One region of the Clostridium sp. AWRP genome, then DNA from elsewhere that is predicted to be linked to it. Evidence: riboswitches for the same ligand, from Rfam matches in the RefSeq annotation. Region 1 holds a riboswitch; the other holds the start of a gene.

Region 1 (5,504 bases):
ACATAACAGCTAGCTACACAAGCAATAGTAATTGCTGACTCCATATATTGGGTTAATAATATTGCGGCTTCTCCACCTTTAGAGGATCCAATAAAAATCACCTTATTATCAGCTACTTTATAATTTTCTTTAATAAAATTAGTAGCATTTATAAAGTACTCCAATGGAACAGCTTCCAAAGATTCAGAAAGTTCACCAACGCCATAATATGCTAATCGTAAAACATTATAATTAGGTATTAAATAATCCATTAATTTTTCACTTACAGGTGGAAGTCCGGGTACACTTCCTGTTATAATAACAACTAACGGTTTTCCTTCATTTTCATAAAAATCGCCATAAATTTCTTTAGTTCTATATTCTTTCATAAATTACCTCCATAAGTTTACATTTTTCTATTTGAGAAATTCTTTGTAATCTGAAATGAGTATTTCATTTATATATTGATTTACTTCATCATCCGTAAAATTAATATTCAAGGCTCTAAGGTGATAAGTACACAAAGAGAAAAGCATATCTTTAAAATTACTTGTAATTTTTTCATTAAGCCAGTATGTTATAACCCCAAATAAGCTGTTAGTAAGTAACACAGAAGTTACGTTGATATCATTAATACCAGATGAGTGGAATTGATCTAAATGTTCCAATATTCCTTTTAAATAAACATTTGTTTTGTCTAATATCTCCCAACGTTTCTTTTCGAATGATTCATTAATTCCCATAGATTTTACAAATAGTATCTTTGAGAATTCTTTGTTATTTACATATGTGCAAATTGCACTGGTCATTGCCAAAGTAAATTTTTTAACAATACTGTCTTTTACGGTCATAGAAGCATCAACGGCAGCTTTTAAACTCATATCAGAAATTTCTTCGTAAATCTGTGCTAATACTCCCTCTTTATTATTAAAGTAAGAATAAAAAGAACCTACTGATACAGAAGCTTCATTTGTAATATCCTTTATCGAAGAATCAATGTATCCTTTTTGGGAAAAAACCTTTGCGGCTGCTTGAAGAATAGCTTTTCTTTTTAAATCTTTTATTTTTTTTGCTTTAGTAAGCCCAATATTATTCATAAAAATCTCCTTTAATTGTAATGAATTTGAATTCAAATTCATTATATGCTTATTTTCATAAAGTGTCAATATATAGTATATCTCTTCGATTTTGCTTCTAACTTTAAAAAAAGTAACTAAAAGCATATATATCTTTATTCGGTTTATTAATTTTTTCCTACGATTCCGAAATAGGTATAAAAATATAAGATTAAGAATTTATTATTAACAAAACCCACGCTAAGGAACAATATTCCATATTATTCCTTAGCGTGGGTTTTGTCGGAAATGTTGGTGCTACCCCATAGGATATTTTACTAAAATCTATATTAACTTCTGCTTTCAACATTTTTTATATTATACATATTAAAGTTTAATTCTAGAAACCTGTTTTTGACAGTTTGTTCAAATAATGATTGCTAAAATGTGTTATGAGTTTGGTTATTATTATAAATTATAATATTGTAGAGGTATCATATATAAAATTCAAATAATGGTTTATGATTGATATTGTATGTAGTAAAATGTTTACATAAAGTACTATTGTTAATTTGCCATGAAGTCCAAAAGGAGCAATTAAAAGTATATAGGTTGTATTGCCAGCCTTGAAACTTTTAATGTGAAATAAGTATACATTAGTTAATAAAAACTATATTATCAAAATACAATTAAATAAACTCCGATCTATATTTAACCTTAGGCTAAAGGATAATAGGTTAAGGCTAACATGGACGTTTTGGGTGTGAAAAGTAATTTTTATGCCTGCTATTTTGCAAAGGAGTTCATATTCATATAGGTAAACTATGCCTATTATGAGTATGAACTTTTTATATTATCAAAATATTTTTAATATATATTTTATACAAAAAATATATAAGTATATTATTACTCAGGGTATTTTAATGATACTTAAAAATTTGATTGATAATGATTTTTAGGCTCTACCGAGCCTTGAAATAAAAGGGGTGAGAGTTATGAGCACGCCTATTTATAAAGAAGAAGGAGTGAAGTTATTAATGAAAAAAAAGGTATTAACTGTATGCCCTTATTGCGGTGCTGGATGCCAACTCTATCTAGTTGTTGAAGATGGACAAATAGTAAGAGCAGAACCTGCTAATGGAAGAACAAATGAAGGAACTCTTTGTCTTAAAGGACGTTATGGTTGGGATTATCTAAATGATCCTCAACTTCTAACTCCACGTATAAAAAAACCTATGTTAAGGAAAAATGGTAAGTTAGTAGAAGTAACTTGGGATGAAGCTATTAAGTTTACGTCAGAAAAGTTAACAGAAATAAAAAATAAGTATGGTGCTGATTCTATAATGACTACAGGCTGTTCTAGAGGTCCCGGAAATGAGACGAATTATGTAATGCAAAAATTTGCACGTGCTGTAATAGGTACAAACAATGTAGATAACTGTGCTAGAGTTTGTCATGGTCCCTCAGTAGCAGGATTAGCTACAGTACTTGGAAATGGTGCCATGTCAAATACTATTCCTGAAATTGAAAATTCAGATTTGCTTCTTATATTTGGATATAATCCAGCAGAATCTCATCCTATAGTTGCCAGAAGAATAGTTAAAGCAAAGGAAAAAGGAGCAAAAATTGTAGTCGTAGATCCTAGGGTCACAGAAAGTGTGAGAATATGTGATCTTTGGATTCCATTAAAAGGTGGTACTAATATGGCTCTTGTAAATGCATTTGCCAATGTATTACTTAATGAAAATTTGTATAACAAAGAATATGTTGCTAATTATACTGAAAACTTTGAAGAGTATAAATCAATTATACAAAAATATAGTCCTGAATATTCAGAAAAAATAACAAATGTTCCTGCTGAAGATATAAAAAAAGCCATGAGGATGTATGCTAATGCAAAAAATCCAATGATTCTTTATGGTATGGGAGTATGTCAATTTGGTCAAGCTGTAGATGTAGTTAAAGGTTTAGCTGGTTTAGCTTTAATGACAGGAAACTATGGTAGGCCTAGTGTTGGTATAGGTCCTGTAAGAGGACAAAATAATGTTCAGGGCTCTTGTGATATGGGTGCTATTCCTAATTGTTACCCTGGATATCAAAAAGTTACGGATAAAAATGTTAGAGAAAAATTTGAGAAAGCTTGGGGAGTAAAACTTCCTGATAAAGTCGGATATCATTTAACAGAAGTGCCTAGACTTGTTTTAAAAGAAAATAAACTAAAGGCTTATTATATAATGGGAGAGGATTGTGTTCAAAGTGATCCAAATGCAAACGATGTAAGAAAAGCTTTAGATAAATTGGAACTTGTAATAGTTCAAGATATATTTATGAATAAAACAACTTTACATGCTGATGTAATACTTCCGGCTACTGCCTGGGGAGAAAATGAAGGTGTATACAGTTCTGCTGATAGAGGTTTCCAGAGATTCCGAAAAGCTGTTGAACCAAAGGGAGCTGTTAAACCAGATTGGCAGATAATTTGTGAGTTAGCTACTGCTATGGGATATTCTATGCATTATAATAATACAGAAGAAATATGGGATGAAATGAGAAGTCTCACTCCTAAATTTGCTGGTGCTAGCTATGAAAGAATGGAAAAGTTAGGAGGAATAATTTGGCCTTGTCCTTCTGAGGATCATCCTGGAACGCCTGTGCTTTATGAAGGAAATATTTTTAGTACACCAAGTAAAAAAGGTATTTTATTTGCAGCAGAATGGAGACCTACACAAGAATCTCCAGATAAGGAATATCCATTAAGCTTATGTACAGTTAGAGAAATAGGCCACTACTCTGTAAGAACAATGACTGGTAATTGTCGTGCTCTCAAGGCACTTGAAGATGAACCAGGTAAAATTCAAATGAGTTTGGAAGATGCTGAAGAACTTGATATAAAGGATGGAGATCTAGTACGGGTAAGTTCAAGAAGAGGTTCTGTAATGTCAAGAGCCTTAGTTACAGATAGAGTTCGTAAGGGTAATACTTATATGACTTATCAATGGTGGATTGGAGCTTGTAATAACCTTACTGTTGATAATTTAGATCCTATATCAAAAACACCTGAATATAAATATTGTTCAGTTAAAGTGGAGGCAATAGAGGATCAAGATAAAGCTGAAAAATGTTTATTAGAAACATACAATGAATTACGTAAAAAAATGGGAGTGAAAAATATGTAGCATTTAGTGAAGTTGAACACTTGTTATATACAAAATATATATTAAGAAAGGAATAAATATAATGAATACTTTTGTTGTTGCAGATCCTAATAAATGTATAGGATGTAGAACCTGTGAAATAGCTTGTGTAGTAGCTCATTCTGACAAAAATATATTTACATCAGAAAGCTCTGAAATTGAATTTTATCCACGTTTAAGTGTTGTAAAAACAGCTAAAGTTAGTGCACCAATTCAATGTAGGCAGTGTGAAGATGCTCCTTGTGCTAACGTATGTCCAAATAAGTGTATTACGAATAGAAACGGAGTTGTCTCTATAAATAAAAGCGCTTGTATAGGTTGTAAAACTTGTCTTATGGCATGTCCTGTAGGTGCTATTGACTTAGTTCCTGAATTTAATAACGGAAAAAAGGTAGTACAACATGGCTTAAAAATTACAGATGATGGTAAGTTATGTTTTAAATACAAAATGGTAGGTAATAAGTGTGATTTGTGTAATGGAAGAGAAAATGGACCAGCTTGTGTAGAAGTTTGCCCAACTAATGCATTTAATATAGTTAAATCTGATGAGCTTAATGAATCTATTAAAGAAAAAAGAAAACGAAGTGCATTAGGATTAACTAATATAGGTTGATCCGTAAATTTTGTGATTTAAAAAGTATTCCATTATTTACATTAGTAGGGGTAGTTGCCTTGTACTACAAAGTAACTGGGATTAATTAACGTCTAATAAGTTCGATGTGTTGAAAATTAATTTTCCATATAGTAAATCTACTTTGCAGTACACAGAAGCTACCCTGTCACTACCTCTATGTATACTGATTTTATTTTCTGAATAATGCAACAGCCCCAACCAGTTCTTGCAGCATCCAATATTTTATTAAGAATGTCTGTTGGTGTTTCTTTAGATTTATGCTTTCACACACTCGTTCTATTGTAAATTATTTCTATGCTCATAATGAGAATGTAGTAGATAAGACCATATCAACCATCAGCCTGTTAAACTTTTCTGCTTCTTCAAAACAGGAACTGTGTGCTGATTGTTCAAACCAAACAAGTTCTTTTTTGGGTGATTTTATTGCGTGAAAGAACTTTTCAGCCACAACAGACGCAACTTGATAATCATATCTTCCAAGGAAAAAATAGATGGGTATTTCAACCTCTTTTATTGTATTAAACAAATCCGTTTTCAAGAATTCTCCCTGAGAGAGCTTGTTTCTCTCGGGTGTGTTAAGTGACTTGAAAAAGCGGACGATATCTGCAAGGTTATATTCCGTGGATGTAAAAAACCTGATAA
Region 2 (5,504 bases), 1.3 Mb from region 1:
AGGGGAGCAGGAACAAGGTTATTACTGGATTATTATTTAAAAAAGTTAGGTATTTCACCAAATGATATTAATGGATATGAAAGAGAAGAATTTACCCACCTGTCTGTAGCAGCAGCAGTGGCTAGTGGAGATGTAGACTGTGGTCTTGGAATATATTCAGCAGCAAAAATGATGGGACTTGATTTTATTCCAGTATGTAATGAAGAATATGATTTTGCAGTACCAGAGGAATATTTAAAAATGAAAACAATTAGAGAATTAATTGATGTTATGAAGAGTGACACGTTCTTAAAAGAATTAGATAGACTTGGAGGATATGAATATCCAAATATGGGGAAAGTAATAAGAACTGATTGTAACGGTAAATAAGTCTTTTTATAAATATGCTTGGCATAATTTATGCTTTAAGATAAATATATTTAATGTGATAAAGGAGGTGAAAACTTGAAAATAGAAGTTAGATTATTTGCTTACTTTAGAAAAGATAGAGATAAAAAATTGTTTTTAGAATTTGACGAGCCTGTAACACCTTCTGATATATTAGAAAAAATAAATATTAGTGAAGAAGAAGTGGCTATTTTACTTATAAACGGTAGGGATGGTAAAGCAAATACGAAACTTAATGACAAAGATGTCTTATCGTTATTCCCACCAGTAGGAGGCGGTTAAAGTTGGAACGTTATGTTAGAAATATGAAAACTCTGTCAAAAGAAGAAAATAATAATTTGAAGAAATTTAAAGTTTGTGTTGTAGGCTGTGGAGGAATTGGTGGTTATGTTATTGAAATGCTTGGAAGAATAGGAATAGGAAGTATTACTGCAGTAGATGGAGATGTATTTGAGGAATCTAATTTAAATAGGCAAATACTTTCAAGTACAGACACTATAGGTTTTAGCAAAGCACAGGAAGCAAAGGCTAGAATGGAAAAAGTAAATCCACTAATAGAGATAAAAGCATTAGAAAAAATGCTTACAGAAGATACTGCCTGCAGTATTTTAAGTAATCACGATGTAGTAGTAGATGCTCTTGACAGCATACCAGCAAGATTGTTACTTCAACGCAGCTGTAAAAAACTTAATATACCAATGGTTTATGGAGCTATAGCAGGATGGTATGCTCAAGTTACTACTATATTCCCAGGAGATGATACTTTAAATAAGATTTATAATGTAGATAAACGAACAGCCAAAGGAATTGAAAAGGAAATGGGTAATCCATCGTTTACACCAGCTTTAGCAGCTTCAATTCAAGTAAGTGAAGTAATAAAGATTCTTTTAGGTAGAGGAGAACTTTTAAGAAAAAAGATGGTTTTTATAGATCTTCTTTCAACTGAGTATGATATAGTTCCACTGGTATAAAATTGTACAATCAAGTATATTATAGGACTTTAAGTTTTTGATCCTAACGCTAAGTCTATGGAGATAAGACCAATGAGTATGTTATGAAAATGATGTGCTTTCCGTGTTTGAGAAGAAGATCATTGTAAATACTAATAAAATAGGTATGTGCTTTTGGCGCATGCCTATTTTTTATAAACAAAGTTCACAAAAAATTGATCCATATTGGAACGTTTTTAAAAAATAAAAATATTGTTGTCCATTATTTGAACGTTTTTCTAAAAGAAAAACAGTAATATTGTATTTTTTTTGAGCACTTTGGCAATAATAAGCAACATATTTATTATTATTAGTAGTGTAGAGAAATATATTGCTTATTATTTGAGCATTTTATTATAAAATAAAAAATGTTGCTAAATTATTTACTATGAATTCACTTGATAATCAACGCATTGTATGTGTTTTTGATTATTGAGTGTTTTTTTGTAACCATATTTGGCACAATGTATGCTTTATAAACTTTGTGAAGTAAATATATTTATACTAGGAGGAATTTCAATGTATGGTTACGATGGTAAAGTGCTGAGAATAAATTTAAAGGAAAGAACTTGCAAGTCAGAAGATTTAGATTTGGATAAAGCTAAAAAGTTCATAGGCTGTAGAGGACTAGGTGTTAAAACTTTATTTGATGAAATAGATCCTAAAATAGATGCATTATCACCAGAAAATAAATTTATAATTGTAACAGGTCCGTTAACTGGAGCTCCAGTTCCAACTAGTGGAAGGTTTATGGTAGTTACTAAAGCACCGCTTACAGGAACTATAGCAATTTCAAACTCGGGTGGAAAATGGGGAGTAGACTTGAAAAAAGCTGGCTGGGATATGATAATAGTAGAGGATAAAGCTGATTCACCAGTTTATATTGAAATAGTAGATGATAAGGTAGAAATTAAAGATGCATCACAGCTTTGGGGAAAAGTTACATCAGAAACTACAAAAGAGTTAGAAAAGATAACTGAGAATAGATCAAAAGTATTATGTATAGGACCTGCTGGTGAAAGATTGTCCCTTATGGCAGCAGTTATGAATGATGTAGATAGAACTGCAGCAAGAGGCGGTGTTGGTGCAGTTATGGGATCTAAAAACTTAAAAGCTATTGTAGTTAAAGGAACTGGAAAAGTAGCTTTAGCTGATAAAGAAAAAGTAAAAAAAGTATCTATAGAAAAAATTACAACATTAAAAAATGATCCAGTAGCTGGTCAGGGAATGCCAACTTATGGTACAGCCATACTAGTTAATATAATAAACGAAAATGGAGTTCATCCTGTAAAAAACTTTCAAGAATCTTATACTGATCAAGCAGATAAGATAAGTGGAGAAACTTTGACTGCTAATCAACTAGTAAGAAAAAATCCTTGCTACAGCTGTCCTATAGGTTGTGGAAGATGGGTTAAATTAAAGGACGGAACAGAATGTGGAGGACCAGAGTATGAAACAATATGGTGTTTTGGCTCTGACTGCGATTCGTATGATTTAGATGCTATAAATGAAGCTAATATGTTATGTAATGAATATGGTATTGATACTATTACTTGTGGTGCAACAATTGCTGCAGCTATGGAACTTTATCAAAGAGGATATGTAAAAGATGAGGAAATAGCTGGAGATAATTTATCACTCAAGTGGGGTGATACGGAATCCATGATTGGCTGGATAAAGAAAATGGTATATAGTGAAGGCTTTGGAGCAAAGATGACAAATGGCTCCTATAGACTTTGTGAAGGTTATGGAGTACCTGAGTATTCTATGACAGTTAAAAAACAAGAAATTCCAGCATATGATCCAAGGGCAATACAGGGACACGGTATTACTTATGCAGTTAACCCTAGAGGAGGCTGTCATATTAAGGGATATATGATTAACCCTGAAATATTAGGCTATCCTGAAAAACTTGATAGATTTGCATTAGATGGTAAAGCAGCCTATGCCAAATTATTTCATGATTTAACTGCTGTAATTGATTCTTTAGGATTGTGTATATTCACTACATTTGGACTTGGAATACAGGATTATGTAGATATGTATAATGCAGTAGTAGGAGGAGCTACTTATGATGCAGATTCACTATTAGAGGCAGGAGATAGAATCTGGACTCTTGAAAAAATGTTTAATCTTGCAGCTGGAATAGGCAGTGATCAAGATACATTACCAAAGAGACTTTTAGAAACTCCTATTCCAGATGGTCCATCAAAAGGAAGTGTTCATAGGCTAGATGTTCTTCTTCCAGAATATTACTCAGTACGAGGATGGAGTAAAGAGGGTATACCTACAGAAGAAACATTAAAAAAACTAGGGTTAGATGAATATATAGGTAAATTTTAGTCTGATTCCATAAACTAGAAATTAGACTTCATGTATTAAAGAAGATAGGCTCTCTCTATATATGAAGTCTGTTTTTTAATAGGAAGGTGTGAATTTGAGAATAGAAGTTAGATTATTTGATTATATATTTGCAAGAGTATTAAGTTGTGGTTGGATAAGTTTGGGAGATGAAATTTAGTTGTTATGATAAACTTCAATAGTAATAAGCAAAGCTTTGAAGGATTCATTGAATCTATACATGAAGGCATTATGATTTGTAACATTTATGGAAAAATTAAATTTGTAAATAGTGCTTTACTACAAATTACAGGATATAGTCAAGAGTGCATAATGGATATGAATATTCAAGATATGGTAGATAACTGGAATAATATAATAAGTAATATACATAATATAAGCATTCAACAGAATGTAGAAACTAGCATAAAATCTATTAAGAATGTACTTAAATTAAACTTAAATATATATCCATTATACACAAAAAAAATGGATGACAGGATAATTATAGTTGTTTTTAAAGAAATAAAAAAGAAAAGAAAATTAGAAGAAAGGCGATTAAAAGGCAAGGCTATATATACTTTTGACAAAATAATAGGGAGAAATAAGAACTTTTTAAATATAATAGAGTATTCAAAAAAGATATCTAATAGTAAGTCTACTATATTAATAACAGGAGAAAGTGGTACAGGAAAAGAAATTTTTGCTCAGGCTATACACAATTACAGTGATAGAAAAGAGAAAGTTTTTATGGCTGTTAATTGTGGCGCAATTCCGGAAAAACTTATAGAATCAGAACTTTTTGGATATGAGGAAGGTGCTTTTACAGGAGCTAAAAAGGGAGGAAATTTAGGTAAGTTTGAAATGGCAAATGGTGGGACTATATTTTTAGATGAAATAGGGGAAATGCCTGTTGACATGCAGGTAAAGTTATTAAGAGTTATAGAAGAGGGACTGATTGTAAGAGTTGGAGGGTACAAGCAAATACCCATAAATGTTAGAATAATTGCAGCTACAAATAAAAATTTAAAAGAAGAAGTTGAAAATAAAAATTTCAGAAGAGATTTATTTTATAGATTAAATGTTCTTCCTGTTCCACTCCCCCCTTTAAGGGATAGAAAAGACGATATTTGTTTATTAGTTGATTATTATATGAATAGAATAAGTAAGAAATTAAATAAAAGAAAAATAAAAATTACTAGTGATCAAATGGATAAGTTAGTACAGTATGAATGGCCTGGAAACATAAGAGAACTAGAAAATGTTATTGAATTTTTTATAAATATTGAACATGTAGATGAAAATGTTATTCAATCAGAAGGCTTATTTAAAGAACGTAAAGTGGAAAATAGTTATATATATTATGATGAAGATTTTATGTTTAATATGAACCTTGAAAATTTAGAAAAAACACATATAGAAAATGTAATAAGAAAGTTTAATGGAAATGTTACTTTAGCTGCCAAGGCTATGGGTATAGGCAGAAATACTCTTTATAGAAAAATCAAGAAATATAATATTTACTGTTCCATATAGAAGTACCATTCTAAATAGATATTATCATATTTGCATAAACTCTTGAAGAGATAGCAATAAGTAATTGTGGCAAAACTTATAAAAGTTAAAAGGCAATCTTTCAATGGAAAAAATAAATTTAAAACTGTTGTTATGATTGGAGGAATTATAATGAATGTAGCTATTTGCAAATCAGGCAACGTAGTTGTATCTAAGCCCGATGTAGAACTTTCACATAGAAGATGTAAAAATTTTAATATTGATTCACATCAG

Evidence for each region. A riboswitch is a leader RNA that binds a small molecule or an ion and turns the genes downstream of it on or off. The one in region 1 is predicted to bind molybdenum cofactor.
Region 2: it holds a riboswitch for molybdenum cofactor, as region 1 does, so the genes downstream of both, DMR38_RS10285 (aldehyde ferredoxin oxidoreductase family protein) here and fdhF (formate dehydrogenase subunit alpha) in region 1, are expected to answer to the same signal.

The regions. Positions count from the first base shown of each region.
Region 1 covers NZ_CP029758.2:3,525,689-3,531,192, reverse strand. Annotated here, with positions in the region: gene DMR38_RS16355 (acyl-CoA thioester hydrolase/BAAT C-terminal domain-containing protein) at 1-368, opposite strand, end outside; gene DMR38_RS16350 (TetR/AcrR family transcriptional regulator) at 396-1,076, opposite strand; molybdenum cofactor riboswitch at 1,721-1,852, shown strand; gene fdhF (formate dehydrogenase subunit alpha) at 2,072-4,210, shown strand; gene DMR38_RS16340 (4Fe-4S dicluster domain-containing protein) at 4,272-4,841, shown strand; gene DMR38_RS16335 (alpha/beta hydrolase) at 5,161-5,504, opposite strand, start outside.
Region 2 covers NZ_CP029758.2:2,208,332-2,213,835, forward strand. Annotated here, with positions in the region: gene DMR38_RS10270 (molybdopterin biosynthesis protein) at 1-369, shown strand, start outside; gene DMR38_RS10275 (MoaD/ThiS family protein) at 445-669, shown strand; gene DMR38_RS10280 (HesA/MoeB/ThiF family protein) at 672-1,358, shown strand; molybdenum cofactor riboswitch at 1,374-1,492, shown strand; gene DMR38_RS10285 (aldehyde ferredoxin oxidoreductase family protein) at 1,896-3,719, shown strand; gene DMR38_RS10290 (sigma 54-interacting transcriptional regulator) at 3,903-5,252, shown strand; gene DMR38_RS10295 (sigma 54-interacting transcriptional regulator) at 5,403-5,504, shown strand, end outside.